Regions from separate parts of the Streptomyces sp. NPDC055140 genome, predicted to be linked through region 2. Evidence: riboswitches for the same ligand, from Rfam matches in the RefSeq annotation. Region 2 holds a riboswitch; the other holds the start of a gene.
What was found. Region 2 has a riboswitch for thiamine pyrophosphate ahead of thiO (glycine oxidase ThiO). Riboswitches for the same ligand answer to the same signal wherever they lie in the genome.

Region 1: another riboswitch for thiamine pyrophosphate. It lies ahead of ACWFR4_RS21555 (purine-cytosine permease family protein); the one in region 2 lies ahead of thiO (glycine oxidase ThiO).

The regions. Positions count from the first base shown of each region.
Region 1 covers NZ_JBSGTG010000010.1:279,765-290,323, reverse strand. The annotation lists gene ACWFR4_RS21565 (MFS transporter) at 1-1,120, shown strand, start outside; gene ACWFR4_RS21560 (serine hydrolase domain-containing protein) at 1,179-2,324, opposite strand; TPP riboswitch at 2,532-2,626, shown strand; gene ACWFR4_RS21555 (purine-cytosine permease family protein) at 2,619-4,058, shown strand; gene thiD (bifunctional hydroxymethylpyrimidine kinase/phosphomethylpyrimidine kinase) at 4,055-4,900, shown strand; gene ACWFR4_RS21545 (potassium channel family protein) at 4,999-6,969, shown strand; gene ACWFR4_RS21540 (serine/threonine-protein kinase) at 7,205-8,281, shown strand; gene ACWFR4_RS21535 (ADP-ribosylglycohydrolase family protein) at 8,359-9,522, shown strand; gene nhaA (Na+/H+ antiporter NhaA) at 9,516-10,559, opposite strand, start outside.
Region 2 covers NZ_JBSGTG010000001.1:392,253-402,811, forward strand. The annotation lists gene ACWFR4_RS01845 (Rv2175c family DNA-binding protein) at 1-53, opposite strand, end outside; gene ACWFR4_RS01850 (NAD(P)/FAD-dependent oxidoreductase) at 128-1,363, opposite strand; gene ACWFR4_RS01855 (hypothetical protein) at 1,480-1,824, opposite strand; TPP riboswitch at 1,885-1,998, shown strand; gene thiO (glycine oxidase ThiO) at 1,996-3,180, shown strand; gene thiS (sulfur carrier protein ThiS) at 3,177-3,392, shown strand; gene ACWFR4_RS01870 (thiazole synthase) at 3,397-4,191, shown strand; gene pknB (Stk1 family PASTA domain-containing Ser/Thr kinase) at 4,286-6,232, shown strand; gene ACWFR4_RS01880 (deoxyribonuclease IV) at 6,267-7,142, shown strand; gene ACWFR4_RS01885 (DUF4396 domain-containing protein) at 7,223-7,744, shown strand; gene ACWFR4_RS01890 (sulfite oxidase-like oxidoreductase) at 7,789-8,421, opposite strand; gene bfr (bacterioferritin) at 8,586-9,065, shown strand; gene ACWFR4_RS01900 ((2Fe-2S)-binding protein) at 9,091-9,345, opposite strand; gene ACWFR4_RS01905 (class II 3-deoxy-7-phosphoheptulonate synthase) at 9,489-10,559, opposite strand, start outside.

The sequences.
Region 1 (10,559 bases), on a different contig from region 2:
CGTCTTCCTCGACCGCTTCGGCGCGCGCCGCTGGTTCACCCGCATCATGCTCAGCTGGGGCGTGGTGACCGTACTGACGGCGCTGGTCGGCAACGACTGGCAGTTCTACACCGCGCGCTTCCTGCTCGGCGTCGCCGAGGCCGGCTTCTACCCGGGAGTCCTCTACTACCTCACCAAGTGGTACCCGTACCGCTACCGGGCGCGCATGACCGGCTGGTTCATGATGTCCGCGCCGCTCGCCTTCATCATCGGCAACCCCGTGATGGGCGCGCTCGACGACCTCGACGGCACGTTCGGGCTCGAAGGCTGGCAGTGGATCTTCATCGCGACGGGCGTGCCGGCGATCGTGCTCGGCTTCGTCACCCTGCGGCTCCTGCCCGACGGTCCCGAAGGTGTGCGCTGGCTCGCGGCCGAGGAGCGGGCCTGGATCGCCGGTGAACTCGCGGCCGAGGCCGATGCGTTGGGCGAGCGCGGACACGGCAGTCCGCTGCGCGCCCTGCGCGACAAGCGCGTGGTCCTGCTGTCGCTCTTCTACCTGTGCTTCCCACTGGGCGCCTATGGGCTGAGCTTCTGGCTGCCGACGATCGTCGACGGTTTCGGCGGCCTCTCCACGACGGCAACCGGCTTCATCACCGCCGTCCCGTACGTCTTCGTCGCCATCGGCCTGTACGTCGTGCCGAAACTCGCCGATCGCAGCGGCACCCGCTACCCGTGGATCGCGGGCACCGCCGCCCTCGGCGCCCTCGGCCTCGCGGCCAGCGCCCTGACCGGCAACCATGTGCTGCAGATGGCCTTCATCAGCGTGGCGGCGATGTGCATCTTCGCGGGACAGCCGGTGCTGTGGTCGCTCCCCTCACGGTTCCTGACGGGAATTCAGGCGGCCTCCGGCATCGCGGTGATCAACGCCGTGGGCAATCTGGGCGGCGGCTTCGGGCCGATGGGGATCGGCGTGGTCGTCGACCGCACGGGGTCGGCCGTGGGCGGCCTGTGGTTCCTGGTCGCCGCCATGGTCATCGCGGCCGTCGCCACGCCGGGGATCCGGCGGCTCGTCGAGGGCGGGCCCGTGGTCGCCCACGCGCCCGACACGTCGGCCACGCCCCAGGGGCGTACGAAGGTCTGAACGCGGTGCGGGCGACGGGACGCGGTGGGGACGACAGGACGCCCCCACCACTACGGCATCACGCGCCGAGGCACTCGCGTACAGCCGCGATCAGGCGGTTGGCGCGGGCGTCGCCGTGGCCGATCATGCGGTTGGCCACGTAGGCGAAGCCGACCCCGAACTCGTCGTCGCCGAAGGCGAATTGGCCTCCGGCGCCGTCGTTCCCGAAGCTGCGGGCGCCGAGCATCGGGCGGAACGACGGTGAGTCGAGCAGGAAGCCGGACCCCCAGCGCGCACCGGCGTCGAAGCCGAGCCACCCCTCGCCGGCGGACAGCTCACGCAGGGCGTCGGTCACGGTGTCCGCCGTCAGCAGCCGTTCGCGGCCCCCGATCCCGGTGACGGCCGCCGCGTAGAGCCCGGCGAGGCCGCTCGCGGAGGCGACGGCGCCGGCCCCGGGGAGTTCCATGGCGTGCAGCTCGGGGTCGTTCCAGCCGTGTGACTCGTCGAGGCCCGGGAAGGCCAGCGCGCCGTTCATCGTCACGATGCGCGTGAGCAGATGCTCGGGCCCGGGCATACCGGGGCGCCCCTCGGCCTCGGCGAGCCGGGCCACGCGTTCCGACTCGTCGGCGGGCAGGCCGATCCAGGCCCGCAGCCCGAGCGGGTCACCGACCGCACGGCGGAAGTACGCGCCCGGGGTGAGGCCGGTGATGCGCCGGATCACCTCGCCGACGAGGAAGCCGAGGACATGGCCGTGGTACTCGTACGCTGTGCCGGGCTCCCACAGCGGCTTTTGCTCCTCGATCGCGCGGATCACCGGCGTCCACCCGGCGATCTCCTCGAAGGACAGCACCGCGTCGAGGGCGGGAACCCCCGCCCGGTGCCCGAGCACCATGCGCGTAGTGACGGTCTCCTTGCCGTGCTGTGCGAACTCGGGCCAGTACCGGCCGACCGGGGCGTCGAGGTCGAGCCGCCCCTCCTGAGCGAGGAGATGCGCGCTGACGCTCACCAGGCCCTTGGCCACGGAGAAGACGGGGACGGCGGTGTCCTGTTCCCAGGCACGCCCGGTCCGCTCGTCCGCGACGCCGCCCCACAGGTCGACGACCTTGCGTCCCTCGGCGAACACCGTGACGGCGGCGCCGAGTTCGGGGAACTCCGTGAAGTTCCGCGCGAACACGTCGGCTACGACCCCGAACCGTTCGTCGGCCCCACCGTGGCACTGCTCCATCGTGTCCGTCCTCCGCGTGTCCCTGGGGTCGCGGAGCCGCCGGTTACATGTGCCCGTACCGTCCGCGATCTTCGAATCGATCACGGTACGGGGGTGCGCCGCACACCTCGAACGAATTACGCGCGGCGGGGTGTGCGCCGTCCACGCAGCGGACGCCGCCCCTCCCCCGGGGTTGCCTCCTCGGACAGGGAAGCTACCCTTGCCGACGTACCGGACACGGGGTGCCCCGCACGAGGGCTGAGATCACACCCGTCGAACCTGAACCAGTTAGCACTGGCGGAGGGATGTCAGCCAATGTCGTTGCCCCATGCCCCGAGCAGCACCGGGACCACCGGACCGCGCTCAGTCTTCGACGGGCGGATGCCCGCCGCGCCCGGTGACCTGCGGGTCGAGGCGCGCGGTATCGCGCCGGTCCCCGAGAGCCACCGCTACGGCGGCGCCGGGCGCCTGTTCACTGTGTGGTTCGCCCCGAACCTGACCATGACCGGCGTCTTCACCGGCACCGTCGGCATCGCACTCGGCCTGGACTTCGCCACCGCGCTGGCCGCCGTCGTCATCGGCACCCTCGTCGGCGCCGTGCCCACCGCGTACCTCGGTACGTGGGGCAGCGCGACCGGCGCCGGCCAGCTTCCGCTGGCGCGGCTCGCGTTCGGCCGGGCCGTCGCGGTGCCCGGCGCCCTGCAGTGGCTGTCGTCGGTCGCCTGGGACGCCCTGATCGGCCTGTTCGGCGGTGACGCGCTCGCCCGGCTGTGCGGCTGGCCGTTCTGGGTCGGCGTGCTCGTGATGATGCTGGCGCAGGGCGCCCTCGGCGTGCTCGGCTACGAGGCCGTCCACCGCCTCCAGAAGCTGATGACCTTCGTACTGGCCGCCGCGTTCGTGGTCCTGGCCGTCAAGCTCCTCGACGGTGTCCATCCGGTCACCACCGGGGCCGCGCACGGTGCCGACCGGGCCGGCGCGTTCATCCTCACCAGCACGATCGCGCTCAGTCTGTCCCTGTCCTGGGCCCCCTACGCCAGCGACTTCAGCCGCTACCTTCCGGCCGCCACATCCCGTAAGCGCATGTTCTGGTTCACGCTCCTCGGCGTCACCGTCTCCTTCGTCGTCGTCCAGGCGCTCGGCCTGTGGGGCGCCTCCGTGTTCACCGACCAGACCGCGCGCGGGGTCGACGAGCTGCTCGGCGGCGGCGTTCTCGGCTCCTTCGGGCTGCTCGCCGTGGCGCTCGCGGCCCTGTGCAGCAACGCCATGAACGACTACAGCGGCTCGCTGGCCCTGCAGACGATCGGCGTCCGGGTCCCGCGGCCGCTCGCGGCGGCGCTCGCCGCAGTGCTCGGCTTCCCGCTGGTGCTGTGGATGCACGCCGCCGACACCGCGGCCCGCTTCCAGAACGTGCTGCTGTTCGTCGGCTACTGGATCCCCGGCTTCGTCGCGGTCGTGGCCGTCGACTGGTTCGCGCGCGCCAGGGCCCGGGGCGGCGCGCCGGTCGACCTGGCCGCCGAGAGCGCCCGGCCGCAGCCCTGGTGGCCCGGGCTCCTCGCCTTCGTCGCCGCCTTCGCCGCCGCGGTCCCGTTCATGGACAGCGGCCTGTACGTGGGCCCGGTCGCAAAGGCCCTGCACGGCGCCGACCTCGCGTACTACGTGGCCTTCGTCGCCGCACTCGTCGTGTACGCGCCCCTCAGGCTGCGCCGCCCGACCGCTGACGCCCAGACCGCACCGCACGAGGGGGCCCGCACATGACCGTGCCCGCGAGCACCGGACGCGTCGCGCCGCCCCGCGTCCTGACCGTCGCCGGTTCGGACTCGGGCGGTGGCGCCGGGATCCAGGCCGACCTCAAGACGATGCTGGCGCTCGGCGCCCACGGCATGAGCGTCCTGACTGCCGTCACCGCGCAGAACTCCCTGGGTGTCCAGGGAGCGTGGGAACTCCCCGTCGACGCGGTGCGCACGCAGTACCGCAGCGTCGTGGACGACATCGGCGTCCAGGCGGTCAAGACCGGAATGCTCTCGTCGCCGGTGCTCGTCGAGGCGGTGGCCGAACTGCTCGCCGGTACGGACGCCCCCGTGGTCGTGGACCCGGTGAGCGTCTCCAAGCACGGCGATCCGCTGCTCGCCGAGGACGCGCTGGACGCGGTGCGCACCAAGCTGCTGCCGGTCGCGACGGTGGCCACGCCGAACCTGGACGAGGTGGCACAACTGACCGGCCTCGCCGTCACGGACGACGCGGGCATGCGCCGGGCCGCGGCACGGCTCCTGTCGTTCGGCCCGCGCTGGGTGGTCGTCAAGGGCGGCCATCTGCCCGGGGCGGCCGTGGACCTGCTCACCGACGGCACGGAGGAGCACTGGCTGCGCGCTCCCCGCCACGACAACCGGCATACGCACGGCACCGGATGCACCCTGGCGTCGGCCATCGCCGTGGGTCTCGCCCACGGCCTGCCCGTGCCGGAGTCCGTCCGTCTGGCGAAGGAGTACGTCACGGGGGCGATCGCCGCCGGGTTCGCGCTGGGATCGGGCATCGGCCCGGTCGACCACGGGTGGCGCCTGCCGGGCGACCGGTCCAAGGCTGCGGGACGCACGGACTGAGAGCCGCCGGGGCCACCTGACGCACGCGCAACACGCCCACCTGCACACAATCAGGGCCCGGTGTGCGTTCCGGCGCTCCCGTCCACTTGACTGTTCCCATGACCACCCTGCCCCGCCAGCCTCAACAGGCCCCGCCGACCGGCCACATGATCGTGTGCGGTGGTGACGCGCTCGCCGAGCGGCTCGCCGCCGAACTGCGCGCCGTGTACGGCGAGCGGGTCACGGTCGTCGTGCCCGCCGTCCGCGTCACCAGACAGGGTGCCGGTCCCGCCGGAAGGACGCGGGCGGCCACCCTGCTCTCGCGGATGCAGGCGGTCGTGAACCGTACGGTGTCCGCCGCGGCCGACGACAGCGTTCCGCCGCCACGCGTCATGGAGGCACCGGAACTCGACGAGGAGGCGCTGGCCGAGGCGGGCGTGGCCGACGCCGCCGCGCTGGCCCTCGTCCACGGCGACGACGAGACCAACATCCGGGCCGCCCTGGCCGCCCGCCGCCTCAACCCCCAGCTGCGCCTGGTCATCCGGCTCTACAACCGCAAGCTCGGCCAGCACCTGGAACACCTCCTCGATCAGGCAGCCGCGCTCTCCGCCCCCGGCGTCGACCCCGAGGCACTGGACACCACGACGACCGTCCTGTCCGACGCCGACACCGCAGCACCGGCGCTCGCGGCCACCGCCGTCGCCGGTACCAGCAAGGTCGTCCAGGCCGATGGGCTCCTGCTGCGCGCCGTGGAGCGCACCCCGCCGGGCCGGGGCGAGGTCGCCGACCCCGGCCTGTGCACCCTCGCCCTGCTGTCCGCGACCGCCAACGACCCGGCGGGCGCCGAGGGTTCGGACGTCGGCGGCGCGGAGGGCCCACTGCTGCTGCCCGACGAACGCACGGTCGCCGCGGCCACCGGGCGCGGCACGGTGGTCCTGGAAGCCGTCTCCCCCACGGTCGCCGCACCCAACGGCCGCACGACCAGCCGCCGTATGCCCCTCAGCTCGCTGTTCTCGCGCCGGCTGCGCTGGTCTCTCGCCGGACTCGTCACGAGCGTCCTCGGCCTGGCCGTGGCGTCCTGGGCCACCACCGGCGACCACCCGCTGCACGCCGGATACCTCACGCTCCTCGACCTGTTCGCCATCGACGACCCGGCGATCGGGAAGCCGCTCGCCCGCCAGCTCCTCCAACTCCTCACGGGGCTCGCCGGACTGCTCCTCCTGCCCGTGCTTCTCGCGGCCGTGCTCGAAGCCCTCGGCACCTTCCGGACGGCGTCGGCCCTGCGCCGCCCGCCGCGCGGCCTGTCCGGCCACGTCGTGCTGCTCGGCCTCGGCAAGATCGGTACCCGCGTCCTGGCCCGCCTGCGTGAACTCGGCATCCCCGTCGTGTGCGTGGAGGAGGACCCCGAGGCGCGCGGCGTCGCCCTCGCCCGCCGTCTGCGCGTACCGACCGTCATCGGTGATGTCACGCAGGAAGGCGTCCTGGAAGCGGCCAAGGTGCACCGTGCCCACGCCCTGCTCGCCCTCACCAGCAGCGACATCACCAACCTCGAGGCGGCGCTGCACGCGCGGTCGGTCAAGCCCGACCTGCGGGTGGCGCTGCGCCTGTTCGACGACGGTTTCGCGACCGCCGTCTACCGCACGCTCCGCTCCGCGCATCCCCGCGCCCTGACCCGCAGCCGGAGTGTCTCCACCCTCGCCGCGCCCGCGTTCGCCGGCGCCATGATGGGCCGCCAGATCCTCGGTGCCATCCCCGTCGAGCGCAGCGTCCTGCTCTTCGCCGCCCTCGACGTGGCGGGACATCCGCTGCTCGACGGCCGGACCGTCGCCGACTCGTTCCGGGCCGGTTCCTGGCGGGTGATCGCGCTCGACGCCACGGCGCCGAGCGAGCGCCGCCCCGACCTGGCCGCGTCCCCTGCCGACGACGACCCCGACCGCCCGACCGGTCTCGTGTGGGACCTTCACCCCGGGTACGTGCTGCGTCCGGAGGACCGCGTGGTGCTGGCCGCCACGCGCCAGGGCCTGGCGGAACTCCTGCGGCACGGCCCCCTGGCCCGTACCCGCGCCGGCGACTCCCAGGTGGCACCGTGAGCGGTGTGATCACCGCGTCTCGCCTTCCGTACGAGCCACCCGGCCAAGTGTGATCATCGGCTCTCCGCGCGCCTTATCCTTGACCCTGCCACACCCCTCCCGCTCGTCCTCGCGCTCGCGCGGGGCGAACTACGTTCCGTGGCAACCAATTTGACGGGGCTGTCTTTCAAGGGTGGTGCGCAGGTTGTTGCTGGCGGATCGGTACCGGTTGCACAAGGCCATAGGCCGCGGCGGTATGGGTGAGGTGTGGCAGGCGACCGACGAGATGCTCGGCCGGCCCGTGGCCGTGAAGCTGCTCATCGCCCAGGACGCGGATCCTTCGGCGGCGGCCAGGTTCCGTATGGAGGCGCAGACTTCGGCGTCGCTCAGCCATCCGCACGTGGTGGGTGTCTACGACTTCGGCTCCTGGGAGCACCGTTTCTACCTCGTCATGGAACTCGTCGAGGGCGGCAGTCTGGCCCACGAGACCGCGGGCGGCGCGCGGCTGATGCCGGAGCGGGTGGCGGACATCGCGGCCGGTGCGGCCGCCGGGCTCGCTGCCGCCCACCGCCAGGGCGTGGTGCACCGGGACATCAAGCCGGGCAATCTGCTGCTCACCCCCGACGGCACGGTCAAGCTGGGCGACTTCGGCATCGCCCGCTTCCTCGACGATCCCGCCGCCGGGCTCACCACCACGGGGCAGATCGTGGGCACCGGCCTGTACCTCGCGCCCGAGCGCGCTCTCGGCAAGAACGCGGGCCCGGCGTCCGACGTGTACTCGCTGGGCTGCGTGCTGTATCAACTCCTCACCGGAAATCCGCCGTTCCGGGCCGACACCGCGACCGGCCTGCTCTACCAGCACGTGGACGCCGCGCCCGTGGCCCCGGGCCGGCTCGGCGTCCAGCTGCCTCCGTCGTTCGAGAACTATCTGCTCGGACTGCTGGCCAAGCAGCCGGAGGACCGGCCGACGGCCCAGGAGGTCACGGACTGGTTCCGTACGGGTTCCTGGCAGGGCCGCCCCGAACCCCTCCCGGAGCCTGTGCCGGTGGCCCCTGCGCCGGCACCCGCTCCCCAATTTCAGACCTCCCCGGAGATCCGGACCACGTCCACGACCTACCAGCTGCCGTCGTCCGGCCGGGCGGCTCGCCGCGGGGCGGCACGGCGCGGCGGCGTCCTGGAGGCGGCGAGACGCAGACCGAGAATCATCGGGGCCGTCGCCGCGGCCGCTCTGTTCGTCGCGTCCCTCCTGATCGGCATGGCATGGTTCGCCCCCGACGACAGTGCCGCGACCGCACCGACGGGCGCCCCGTCGCCCTCCGCGACCGCGCACTGACGGGGCGCCCGTCTCGGCGGAACACGCTGCCGCGATGATGGGTGCGACGCCTTCGACCGACCATCATGGAGCTCACCGTGCACACCCGTTCCTGGGCCGATCTCGCCGTCCACCGCAGCCGCGTACGCGGTTGTCTCCTCGGCGGCGCGATCGGTGACGCGCTCGGGTACCCCGTCGAGTTCCTCTCCCTCGACGCCATCCGCGCCACGCACGGCGCGGCCGGGGTCACCGGCCTGGTGGCCGACGCGGACGGTGTGACGGGCCGGGTCAGCGACGACACCCAGATGACCCTGTTCACCGCCGAGGGGCATCTGCGGGGGTACTGCCGCACCCGGGACCGGGGCATCGGCGGCGCCGAGGCGGCCATCGTGCACGACGCGTATCTGCGGTGGCTGGAGACGCAGAACCACCCCGGGCCGCTGCCCGAGGAGGACCTGCGCCACCGCATCGGGTGGCTGCGGCACGAGAACTGGCTGTACGCGCGCCGCGCGCCCGGCAACGCCTGCCTGAGCGGCGTCGAAGCGGGGTTCACCCCCGACCCGTACGGGAAGCCCACCGGTGAGCCGGGGCCGGTGAACCCGAACTCCAAGGGCTGCGGCGCCGTGATGCGCTCCGCGCCCTTCGGCCTGACGGACCTGGGCGCCCGCCGGTCGTTCGAACTCGCCGCGCAGTGCGCCCAGATCACGCACGGACACCCCACCGGCTACCTCGCCTCCGGTGCGTTCGCCGCCCTCATCAGCCACCTCGTCGACGGCGAGTCCCTGGAGGGCGCGCTGCTGCGCACCCTGCGGCTGCTCGCCGGCTATCGGGGCCACGAGGAGACCACGGCCGCGCTGAGCCGGGCCGTCGCGCTCGCCGAGGAGGAGGGCGAGGCCACCCCCGAGAAGGTGGAGACGCTCGGCGCCGGCTGGGTCGCGGAGGAGGCCCTCGCCATCGGCGTGTACGCGGCGCTCGCCCGCACCCGGCCACAGACCTTCTACGTCGGTCAGCAGGGCACGGTGTGCGACCCGAAGCCCCCGCGCACACCGATCGAGGCCGCGTTCCTGCTCTCGGTCAACCATTCGGGCGACAGCGACTCCACGGGCTCCGTGTGCGGCAACATCCTCGGCGCGCTGCATGGCGACGTACACCTCCCGCACCAGTGGCTGACGGAGATCGAGGGACGCACCGCCGTCGCCCGGCTCGGCGACGACATCGCGGCCGAGATCCGGCCCGGCGAGAAGCGTCCCTGGAACTACTGACGCCGGGGCCCGCGCCTGCCGGCCAGCACTGCCCGCTCCTTGGCCGCCCGCACCGACGCCGACAGCCCTTCGATGTCGTACGCCCCGTGGTGGCGTCGTCCGTTGACGAAGAACGTGGGTGTGCCCGAGACGCTGCTCAGGTCTGCCGACTCGAGGTCCTCCGCGACCCGTCCCCCGCCTCTGTGCGCCCGCAGGTCCTTGTGGAACCGGTCGGTGTCCAGGCCGAGTTCACCCGCGTACTTCAGGAGGTCGGCGGCCCGCAGGGCGTCCTGGCGGGTGAACAGCAGGTCGTGCATCTCCCAGTACGCGCCCTGCTCCCCCGCCGCTTCGGCCGCCTCCGCGGCGAGCTGGGCGTGCGGGTGCACGTCGTTCAGGGGCAGGTGCCGCCACACGTAGCGGATGTCGCCGAAGCCGGCGAGCAGCTCCCGCACGACGGGTTCGGCCTGTCCGCAGTAGGGGCACTCGAAGTCGCCGTACTCGACGACCGTCACGGGCGCGTGCCGTGGTCCGCGCACGTGGTCGCGGTCGGGGTCGACCGGCACGGCCAGGTCGACGATGGCCTCGGCCGTTCCGAGGAGGGCCCTCATCCGGGCGGGGCGGGGCAGGATTCCGATGACCCAGGAAACGAGCCAGGTCATGAGGAACGCGCCGGCCACCGCGCTGAGGATGCCGATCTTCGCCTCGGCCAGCTGGTCGCCGTCGAAGGCGAGGGTGGCGATCAGCAGGGCCACGGTGAATCCGACGCCCGCGATGGCTCCCCCGGCCGCGGTGGCGCCCCAGCCGACGGGCGGGCGCAGCCGGCCGCGGCTGAGCCGGGTCGTCAGCCAGGAGGCGCCGACGATGCCGAGCGGCTTGCCCAGGACGTAGCCGATGAGGATGCCCAGGGTGATCGGCGAGCCGAACGCGCGGGCCAGTTCGCCGCCGCTGATCTCGATGCCGGCGTTGGCGAGGGCGAACAGCGGCACGATCACATAGCTGGTCCAGGGGTGGTAGAGGCGCTGCAGCCGCTCGTTGGGGGACAGCGCCGACGCGAGGCC
Region 2 (10,559 bases):
AGGGTGAGCCACTCGGGGACGAGAGCATCGATCTTTGCGTCAATCTCGGTCACAGGACAAGCGTGCCATCCCGGACTGACAGTGGGAAACGCGGCCGCGCAAAAGGCCCCTCGCCCGCGCGGGGCCGTTACACGACGGCGGCCTTCAGGGGACGGGCCGGGTCGCTGATGACCTGCGGGTCCAGCAGGGCGCCCGACTCGATGAGCTTGCGCCCTTGCGCCAGGTCGCGCGGGCGGCCCACGGCGAGGACGCCGACGAGACGGCTCTCGCGCAGCCAGCACACGCTCCAGGACGCGCCCTGCGGGTCGCCGCGCCACACGGTGGTGTCGGCGGCCGCGTGATGCCCGGCGTACTGCACGAAGCGGCCGAACTGCTCCGACCAGAAGTACGGCACCGGGTCGTACGTCGCCGGGGTCTCGCCGATGATGTTGGCGGCGACCGTGCGGGGGCCCTGGAGCGCGTTGTCCCAGTGGTGGACCATCAGGCGCTCGCCGTACCGGCCCGAAGGGAAGGACGAGCAGTCACCGACCGCGTACACATCGGGCTCGGAGGTGCGCAGGCGGTCGTCCGCCACGACCTCGCGGTGGGCGCCGAGCGTGATGCCGGAGCCGGTGAGCCAGCCGGTGGCGGGGCGGGCCCCGATGCCGACGACTACGGCTCCGGCGGGCACCCGGGTGCCGTCGTCGAGGAGGACGGCACCGGGTTCGACGTGCTCCACACGCGCGTGGGTGCGCAGTTCCGCCCCGGCGTCCGCGTACCAGGCGGCCATGGGAGCGGCGACCTCCTCGGGCAGCGCCCCGGCAAGCGGCCGCTCGGCCGCCTCGACGACGGTGACCGCGCATCCGGCCTCGCGGGCCGCGGTGGCGAACTCGGCGCCGATCCAGCCCGCGCCCACGACGACGATGTCGCGCTGCGCGGCGAGGACGGGGCGCAGACGTTCGGCGTCGTCGAGCGTGCGCAGCAGATGGACGCCCGGGATGTCCTCCGTGCCGGGCAGCCTGATGGGTTCGGCGCCGGTCGCGAGGACGAGGACGTCGTAGGGGGCGGGTCCGGTGGCGGTGTCGAGGGTGTGCTCGGCGGGGCGTACGCCGGTGACCTCGCGGCCCAGTTCGAGCGTGATGTCGAGTGCTTCGAAGTCGACGTCGAAGGCGGACCCCTCGGCCTTGCCGAGCAGGACGGCCTTGGACAGCGGGGGCCGGTCGTACGGCTGGTGGGGTTCGGCGCCGATCAGCGTGACGGCGCCGGTGAAGCCCTGTTCGCGCAGGGCCACGGCGGTCTGGACCCCCGCCATCCCGGCGCCGACGATGACGACGTGCCGCCCTGCCTGGGGCGCCGGTGCCTGGTTCTGGGTCTGCTCGCTCACCGGATCACCATATGCACCTGACGTTCAGTCAGTCAGCGGGCCGCGTCACACCGGTCCCGTGACGTCTTCCACACCGGCCGCCGGTTTGACCGCTCCGGCCGCCCGCGCTCCCGCGGTCAGGCGCCGTGGACCTCTTCGACGACGCTCGTCCCGCTGCCCGCCTGCGACTCCCACTCCCACGTCTCGTCCAGCCGCACCCGCCCGTCGGGAAGGTCCACGACGAGCGAGACACAGTGCCCGGAGGAGGTCGTCGCGTCCGTCTTCAGCTGCACGTACCTGAAGTCGATCCGGTCGCCCTCACGGGTGCCCACGAGGTGGCCGCGCACCACGTCCCCGCCCGCGTACTCGGCCCAGATCCGGCCGTCCTCCTCGTGGTACGTGAACCGCGTCCGCGTACCCACCTGACCTGGAGCCTGGTCGGCGACCGGGGCGAGGACGAGTCCGTCGAGCGAGCGGGCCATGCGGGCGGGCTCCCTTACTGGGCGTCGGGGCAGTGGTTCAGGGGGTTAGGGTGGCCACCGTAAAGCACTCGCGGGAGCCCGGACGTACCGGGCTGAGAGGGAGGCTGGGACGGCCTCCGACCGTACGAACCTGATCCGGGTCATGCCGGCGAAGGGAGGGGCTGGACGCCCATGTCGCGTACTTCAGAAGGCTCCGACGTCCTGATCGTGGGCGGCGGGATCATCGGTCTCGTCACCGCGTGGCGGGCCGCGCAGCGCGGGCTGCGCACCGCGGTCGTGGACCCCGAACCGGGCGGCGGGGCCGCTCAGGTGGCGGCCGGGATGCTCGCCGCCGTCACCGAACTGCACTACGGAGAGGCCGAACAGACCCTCCTCGGCCTCAACGTGGAGTCCGCGCGCCGCTATCCGGCGTTCGCGGCCGAGCTCTCCGAGGCCACCGGGCTCGACCTCGGCTACCGCGCGTGCGGCACCCTCGCCGTCGCGCTCGACTCGGACGACCGCGCACACCTTCGGGAACTGCACGCCCTCCAGCGCAAGTCGGGCCTGGACTCGGAGTGGCTGTCGGGCCGTGAGTGCCGGCGCCTCGAGCCGATGCTGGCCCCGTCCGTGCGGGGCGGCCTGCGCGTCGACGGTGACCACCAGATCGACCCGAGACGCCTCGCGAAAGCCCTTGTCGCGGCCTGCGAGCTGTCCGGGGTGCGGTTCCACCGGCGGTGGGCCGAGCGGCTGACAGTCGTCCGCGAGGGCGCGCGCGGCGTGGTACTCGCCGACGGCACCGGGCTCGACGCCGACCAGGTCGTCCTCGCCGGCGGCAGCCTCAGCGGCAGGCTCGCCGGGGTCCCGGACGACGTGCTGCCGCCGGTGCGCCCGGTGAAGGGGCAGGTGCTGCGCCTGACCGTGCCGAAGGTGTACGCGCCGTTCCTGAGCCGCACCGTGCGCGCCGTCGTGCGCGGCGGCAACCTCTACCTGGTGCCCCGGGTCAACGGCGAGCTCGTCGTCGGGGCCACCAGCGAGGAGCTCGGCTGGGACACGACGGTCACCGCGGGCGGCGTCTACGAGCTGCTGCGCGACGCCCACGAGCTGGTGCCCGGCATCACGGAACTGCCGCTCACGGAGACCCGCGCGGGCCTGCGCCCCTGCTCCCCCGACAACGCCCCGATCCTCGGCCCGACCGCACTGCCGGGCCTGCTGCTCGCCACCGGCCACTACCGCAACGGTGTGCTGCTCACGCCGGTCACCGGCGACTCCATGGCCCACGCGCTCGCCACCGGCGCACTCCCCGAAGTGGCCCGCCCCTTCACCCCTCGGCGCTTCGACGCCGTCCCCGCACCCGTCTCTGTGGAGCAGTCCGTATGACCGTGTCCGTCACCCACGTATCCGTGAACGGCGAGGGCCGCCAGGTCGCCCCGGGCACCACGCTCGACGTCCTCGTCTCCGCGCTGACCAGCGCGCCGTCCGGTGTCGCCGCCGCACTCAACGAAACCGTCGTCCCGCGCACCCAGTGGGCCGTCACCGCACTCACGGACGGGGACCGCGTCGAGGTCCTCACCGCGGTCCAGGGAGGCTGATCCCATGGCTGACGACTCCTTGGTCATCGGCGGTACGTCCTTCTCGTCCCGGCTGATCATGGGCACGGGCGGGGCGCCCAGCCTCGACGTCCTGGAACGCTCTCTCGTCGCGTCCGGCACGGAGCTGACGACCGTCGCGATGCGGCGCGTGGACGCGAGCGTGCAGGGCTCCGTGCTCTCCGTCCTGGAGAAGCTGGGGATCCAGGTGCTGCCGAACACGGCGGGCTGTTTCACCGCCGGTGAGGCCGTTCTGACCGCCCGCCTCGCGCGCGAGGCGCTCGGCACCGACCTGGTCAAGCTGGAGGTCATCGCGGACGAGCGCACCCTGCTGCCCGACCCGATCGAGCTCCTGGACGCGGCGGAGATCCTCGTCGACGACGGCTTCACCGTGCTGCCGTACACGAACGACGACCCGGTGCTCGCGCGGAAGCTGGAGGACGTGGGCTGTGCCGCGGTCATGCCGCTCGGTTCCCCCATCGGCTCCGGGCTCGGCATCCGCAACCCGCACAACTTCCAGCTGATCACCGAGCACGCGCGCGTGCCGGTGATCCTGGACGCGGGCGCCGGGACGGCGTCCGACGCGGCGCTCGCGATGGAGCTGGGGTGCGCCGGTGTGATGCTCGCCTCGGCGGTCACCCGCGCGCAGGAGCCGACCCTGATGGCGGAGGGCATGCGGCACGCGGTCGAGGCGGGGCGGCTGGCGTTCCGGGCAGGCCGTATCCCCCGCAGGCACTTCGCCGAGGCCTCGTCGCCCGTGTCCGGGATGGCCAGGCTCGACCCGGAGCGGCCCGCGTTCTGAGGGCCGTACGGCACGGTCACAGCTCTGCTGCAGTACGGCCGTCTGCGGACGACTGCGGAGCCGGGTGTCGGCGGCGGCTCGTACACTCACCTGCGTGGACACGACCCTTCAGGACCCTCTCGTCGGGCAGGTGCTCGACGGCCGGTACCGCGTCGACGCACGCATCGCGGTCGGCGGGATGGCCACGGTCTACAGGGCCGTGGACACCCGCCTCGACCGCGTGCTCGCGCTCAAGGTGATGCACCCGGCCCTCGCCGCCGATGTCTCGTTCGTCGAGCGCTTCATCCGCGAGGCCAAGTCCGTCGCCCGGCTCTCCCACCCGAATGTGGTCGGGGTCTTCGACCAGGGCGCGGACGGCCAGTACGTCTATCTGGCGATGGAGTACGTCGCGGGCTGCACCCTGCGGGACGTCCTGAGGGACCGCGGGGCACTGCGGCCGCGCGCCGCACTCGACATCCTGGAGCCGGTCCTCGCCGCGCTCGGCGCCGCGCACCGCGCGGGATTCGTGCACCGCGACATGAAGCCGGAGAACGTCCTCATAGGGGACGACGGCCGCGTGAAGGTGGCGGACTTCGGCCTCGTACGGGCCGTGGACACCATCACCAACACGACGGGCTCCGTCCTCGGCACCGTCTCCTATCTCGCCCCCGAGCAGATCGAGTCGGGCACCGCGGACCCCCGCGTCGACGTGTACGCGTGCGGGGTGGTGCTCTACGAGATACTCACGGGCGCCAAGCCGCACTCGGGCGACTCCCCCGCCCAGGTCCTCTACCAGCACCTGAACGAGGACGTGCCGCCCCCGTCCGCGTCCGTTCCCGGCCTGCCCGCGGAGCTGGACGAGCTCGTCGCGTCCGCGACCGCGCGCACGCCCGACCTCAGGCCGTACGACGCGGTGGCGCTGCTCGCCCAGGTCAGGGCGGCCAGGGCCGCCCTCACGGACGCGCAGCTCGACGCGGTGCCGCCGGCCGCACGCCCCGAGGACCTCGGGGACCGTGACATCTCCGACGACCGTACGAGCGTGATCCCGCGGGCACTGCGGACCAGGGGCGTACAGCTCCCGCTGCCCGCCGACGACCAGGACCCGCAGGCGGAGCTGAACCGCACGAGCCGCTTCGAGACGCCGCCCCCGCCGCCCGCCCCTTCCCGGAGGCGACGTCCGCGACGCGGTGTGCTCGCGGCCGTCGCGGCCGTGCTGCTCGCCCTCGGCCTCGGCGCGGGCGTCTGGTACATCAACTCGGGCCAGTTCACGAAGGTCCCGCCGCTGCTCGCCAAGACACAGACGCAGGCCAGGGAGCGGCTCGGCGAGGCCGGCCTCGACCTCGGGCACGTCAAGCGTGCGTACAGCGACACCGTGCAGCGCGGCACCGTGATCGCCAGCGACCCCGAGGTGGGCGCCCGCATCCGGGACAACGGGGCGGTGGATCTGACAGTGTCCCTGGGTCCGGAGACCGTGAAGGTCCCCGACCTCCAGGGCACGCCCCTCGGCAAGGCGGAGCGTCGGCTGAAGGACGCGGGCCTGGAGCCCGGCATGGTCACCAAGGATTTCGACGAGGACGTCCCCAAGGGGGCAGTGCTCGCCACGGACCCGGAGTCCGGCACCACGCGCAAGGCCGGCTCGGCCATCGCGCTCGTGGTCAGCAGGGGCAGCGCGGTGGACGTCCCGGACGTGACGGGCGAGTCCGAGGAGGACGCCATCGCCGACCTGCAGGACGTGGGCCTGAAGGCCGAGATCGCCACGCAGCGGGCGTACTCGGACGAGGACAGGGGCAGCGTCGCCGGACAGTCCCCCGTCGAGGGCAAGCGGCTCGGCGAGGGGGACACGGTCACCCTGACGATCTCCAAGGGCCCGGAAATGGTCGAGGTCCCCGACGTCGTGGGCATGAGCGTCGACGACGCCCACCAGAAGCTCGAGGCCCGCGGCTTCGAGGTCGAGAACGACCGCGGCCTGCTCGGTATTTTCGGCGACACCGTGAAGAAGCAGTCCGTGAAGGGCGGTGACGAAGCCCCGAAGGGGTCGACGATCACCATCCAGATCCGCTGACGGGACAGGCACGCGCGCGTGCCACCCTTGACGGGTGAGCAGCACCGACACCGCATCCCGTAACCCGGTCGGCGGCCATGTCCCCGTCGCCGGCGGCCTGGCCTCCGTAGGGCTTTCGTACGCGCGCGAGCTCGGCGCCGAGACCGTCCAGGTCTTCGTCGCCAACCCGCGCGGCTGGGCGACGCCGCCCGGCAATCCGAAACAGGACGAGGCGTTCCGCGCGGCCTGCGCCGCCGAGGACATCCCGGCGTACGTCCACGCGCCCTATCTGATCAACTTCGGCTCGCACACCGAGGCGACCGTGGAGAAGTCCGTGGAGTCGCTGCGGCACTCGCTGCGCCGGGCCCGCGAGATAGGCGCGCTCGGCGTCGTCGTGCACACGGGTTCGGCGACCGGCGGCCGTGCGCGTGAGGTGGCGCTCGCGCAGGTGCGGGAGCGGATGCTGCCGCTCCTCGACGAGCTGACCCATGACGACGACCCGTACCTCCTCCTGGAGTCGACCGCGGGCCAGGGCTCTTCGCTGTGCTCGCGGACCTGGGACTTCGGGCCGTACTTCGACGCACTGGACGCGCATCCGAAACTGGGTGTCTGCCTGGACACGTGCCACATCTTCGCGGCGGGCCACGACCTGACGGGCCCCGCCGGCATGAACCAGACCCTGGACCTGCTGGTGGACACCGTGGGCGAGGGCCGCCTCAAGCTGATCCACGCCAACGACTCCAAGGACGTCGCCGGCGCACACAAGGACCGCCACGAGAACATCGGCTCCGGCCACATCGGCGCCGAGCCGTTCCGCGCGCTGATGGCCCACCCGGCGACCGAGAACGTGCCGCTGATCATCGAGACGCCCGGCGGCAAGGTGGGCCACGCGACGGACGTGGCCCGTCTGAAGGAGCTGCGGAAGGGCTAGAAGATCACTTGAGGAATACCCCCAGGGGGTATACGGTTCTTGTCGGCGACAGGAACCGCTCTCCGACGTTGGGGGAACTCATGCAGCACGAGACGCACGCCGGGCACGCACACCACGAGCAGCACGAGCACTCCGGTCACACCCACGTCGGGCACGGCCTCGGCAAGGTCAGCTGGTCCATGGCCGCGCAGGCGACCCTCCACTGCCTCACGGGGTGCGCCATCGGCGAGGTCCTCGGCATGGTGATCGGCACGGCGTTCGGCTGGGGCAACATGCCGACGATGATCCTGGCGATCGTGCTCGCGTTCTTCTTCGGCTACTCGCTCACGCTGCGCAGCGTCCTGAAGGCCGGCGTCGACTTCAGGACCGCGTTCCGGGTCGCGCTCGCCGCGGACACCCTGTCCATCGCCGTCATGGAGCTGATCGACAACGGCGTGATCGCACTGTGGCCGAGCGCGATGGACGCCCGTCTGTCGGACGGCCTGTTCTGGGGCGCGCTTGCGGCCTCACTGGCCATCGCCTTCGTCGTGACCACGCCGGTCAACAAGTGGATGATCGGCCGCGGCAAGGGCCACGCGGTGGTGCACCAGTACCACCACTGACGGATCGTACGACCACTGACAGACCGCAAGGGAAGCGCCAGGACTCAGAGCTCGGGGCCGTCCCCGGGCCCTTCCTGGTACGAGTAACGCTGCTCCCGCCAGGGGTCGCCGACGTTGTGATAGCCGCGCTCCTCCCAGAAGCCGCGACGGTCGGCCGTCATGTACTCGATGCCGCGGACCCACTTCGGGCCCTTCCAGGCGTACAGATGGGGCACGACGAGGCGGAGCGGGAAGCCGTGTTCCGCGGTGAGGAGTTCGCCGTCCTTGTGGGTGGCGAAGATCGTGCGGTCGGCGGCGAAGTCCTCGAGGCGGAGATTCGCGCTGAACCCGTACTCGGCCCAGACCATCACATGGGTGACGGCGGGCGCGGGCGGCGCCAGCTCGAGAATCGTCGCGGCGTGCACGCCGCCCCACTCCGCGCCGAGCATGCTGAACTTCGTGACGCAGTGCAGATCTGCCACGACCGTGCCGTAGGGCAGGGCGGAGAACTCCTCGTGGGTCCAGCAGCGCTTGTCCCCGTCGGCCGTGGCGCCGAAGACTCTGAACTCCCAGCGTTCGGGGCGGAACTTGGGCACCGGGCCGTAGTGGGTGACCGGCCAGCCCCGCTGGAGACGCTGTCCCGGTGGAAGCTCCGACTGCACTGCTCCCCCAGACTCGCGACCCACCGGCTGACCCATGCCTCCATCCTGACAGACCCCGGGCAGTGGCCGTGACCAGCGAGAGCCCGGCCACCTCCGAAAAGGGCAACTCCTACTAAGCATGCACTTACTGGACGGTTTTCGGTGCCGGTGCGAGGATGCGCGAAATCTGCCCAGTCCACCACGTGGAAGGAGCCTCTGCGATGCAGGGCGACCCCGAGGTCATCGAATTCCTCAACGAGCAGCTCACGGGCGAGCTGACGGCCATCAACCAGTACTGGCTCCACTACCGGATCCAGGACAACAACGGTTGGACCAAGCTCGCGAAGTACACCCGTGCAGAGTCCATCGACGAGATGAAGCACGCGGACCGGCTGACGGAACGGATTCTCTTCCTCGACGCCCTGCCGAACTACCAGCGGCTCTTCCACGTACGGGTCGGGCAGACCGTCACGGAGATGTTCCAGGCCGACCGCCAGGTCGAGGTCGAGGCGATCGACCGCCTCAAGCGCGGCATCGACGTCATGCGGGCCAAGGGCGATGTGACGTCGGCGCGGATCTTCGAGGACATCCTGGAGGACGAGGAGCACCACATCGACTATCTGGACACCCAGCTGGAGCTGATCGAGAGTCTCGGTGAGGCGCTGTACCTGGCCCAGCAGATCGAGCAGCCGGACAGTTAGCGGCCGCACATACTCAGGCGGAGCCTCAGGCGGCGTCCGGAAGGTCCACGAGGGCGTTGGGGTCGGCCGTCAGGACGGGCCTTCCCTGCTCGACCAGCTCGCGGCGCGGGCAGCTCCCACGGCCGAGCAGCGCCTGAATGCGGCGTACACACGAGCCGCAGTCCGTGCCGGCCTTGCAGGCCGACGCTATCTGGCGGGGGGTGCACGCACCGCCGTCCGCGTGCTTCTTGACCTGGTCCTCGGTCACACCGAAGCAGTTGCAGACGTACACGCGGTTCACCTCCCAGCGATCAGGACCGGTTCGTTGCTCCCGCCCTAATGAACGGTGAGGCTAACCTAACCTTACCCGCCGGGTGCGGAGCACAAAAGTGCCGTGGGGCGCGGATCGATGTGATCCGCGCCCCACGGCGATTTACTGCGGGATCACTGGTCGCGGTACATCTCCGCCACCAGGAACGCCAGGTCGAGGGACTGGCTGCGGTTCAGGCGCGGGTCGCAGGCCGTCTCGTAGCGCTGGTGCAGATCGTCGACGAAGATCTCGTCGCCGCCGCCCACGCACTCGGTGACGTCGTCACCGGTGAGCTCGACATGGATGCCGCCCGGGTGGGTGCCGAGCGCCTTGTGGACCTCGAAGAAGCCCTTGACCTCGTCGAGCACGTCGTCGAAGCGGCGGGTCTTGTGGCCCGAGGCCGCCTCGTACGTGTTGCCGTGCATCGGGTCGGTGATCCATGCGACGGTCGCGCCGGAGGCGGTGACCTTCTCGACCAGCTCCGGGAGCTTGTCGCGGACCTTGTCGGCGCCCATGCGGACGATGAAGGTCAGGCGGCCGGGCTCGCGGTCCGGGTCGAGGCGCTCGATGTACTGCAGCGCGTCCTCGGCCGTCGTCGTCGGGCCGAGCTTGATGCCGATCGGGTTGCTGATCTTCGAGGCGAACTCGATGTGCGCGCCGTCGAGCTGGCGGGTGCGCTCACCGATCCACACCATGTGGCCCGACACGTCGTACAGCTTGCCCGTACGCGAGTCCACGCGGGTCAGCGCCGACTCGTAGTCGAGGAGCAGCGCCTCGTGGGAGGCGTAGAACTCGACCGTCTGGAACTCGGCCGGGTCGGTGCCGCAGGCCCGCATGAAGTTCAGCGCGTTGTCGATCTCGCGGGCGAGCTGCTCGTAGCGCTGGCCGGACGGGGACGACTTCACGAAGTCCTGGTTCCAGGCGTGCACCTGGCGCAGGTCGGCGTAGCCGCCGGTGGTGAAGGCGCGCACCAGGTTGAGCGTGGAGGCGGACGCGTTGTACATCCGCTTCAGGCGCTCGGGGTCCGGGATGCGGGCCTTCTCGTTGAAAGCGAAGCCGTTGACCGAGTCGCCGCGGTACGTCGGCAGGGTCACGCCGTCGCGGGTCTCGGTGCCCTTGGAGCGCGGCTTGGAGTACTGCCCCGCGATACGGCCCACCTTCACGACGGGCACGGAGGCCGCGTACGTGAGGACGGCGCCCATCTG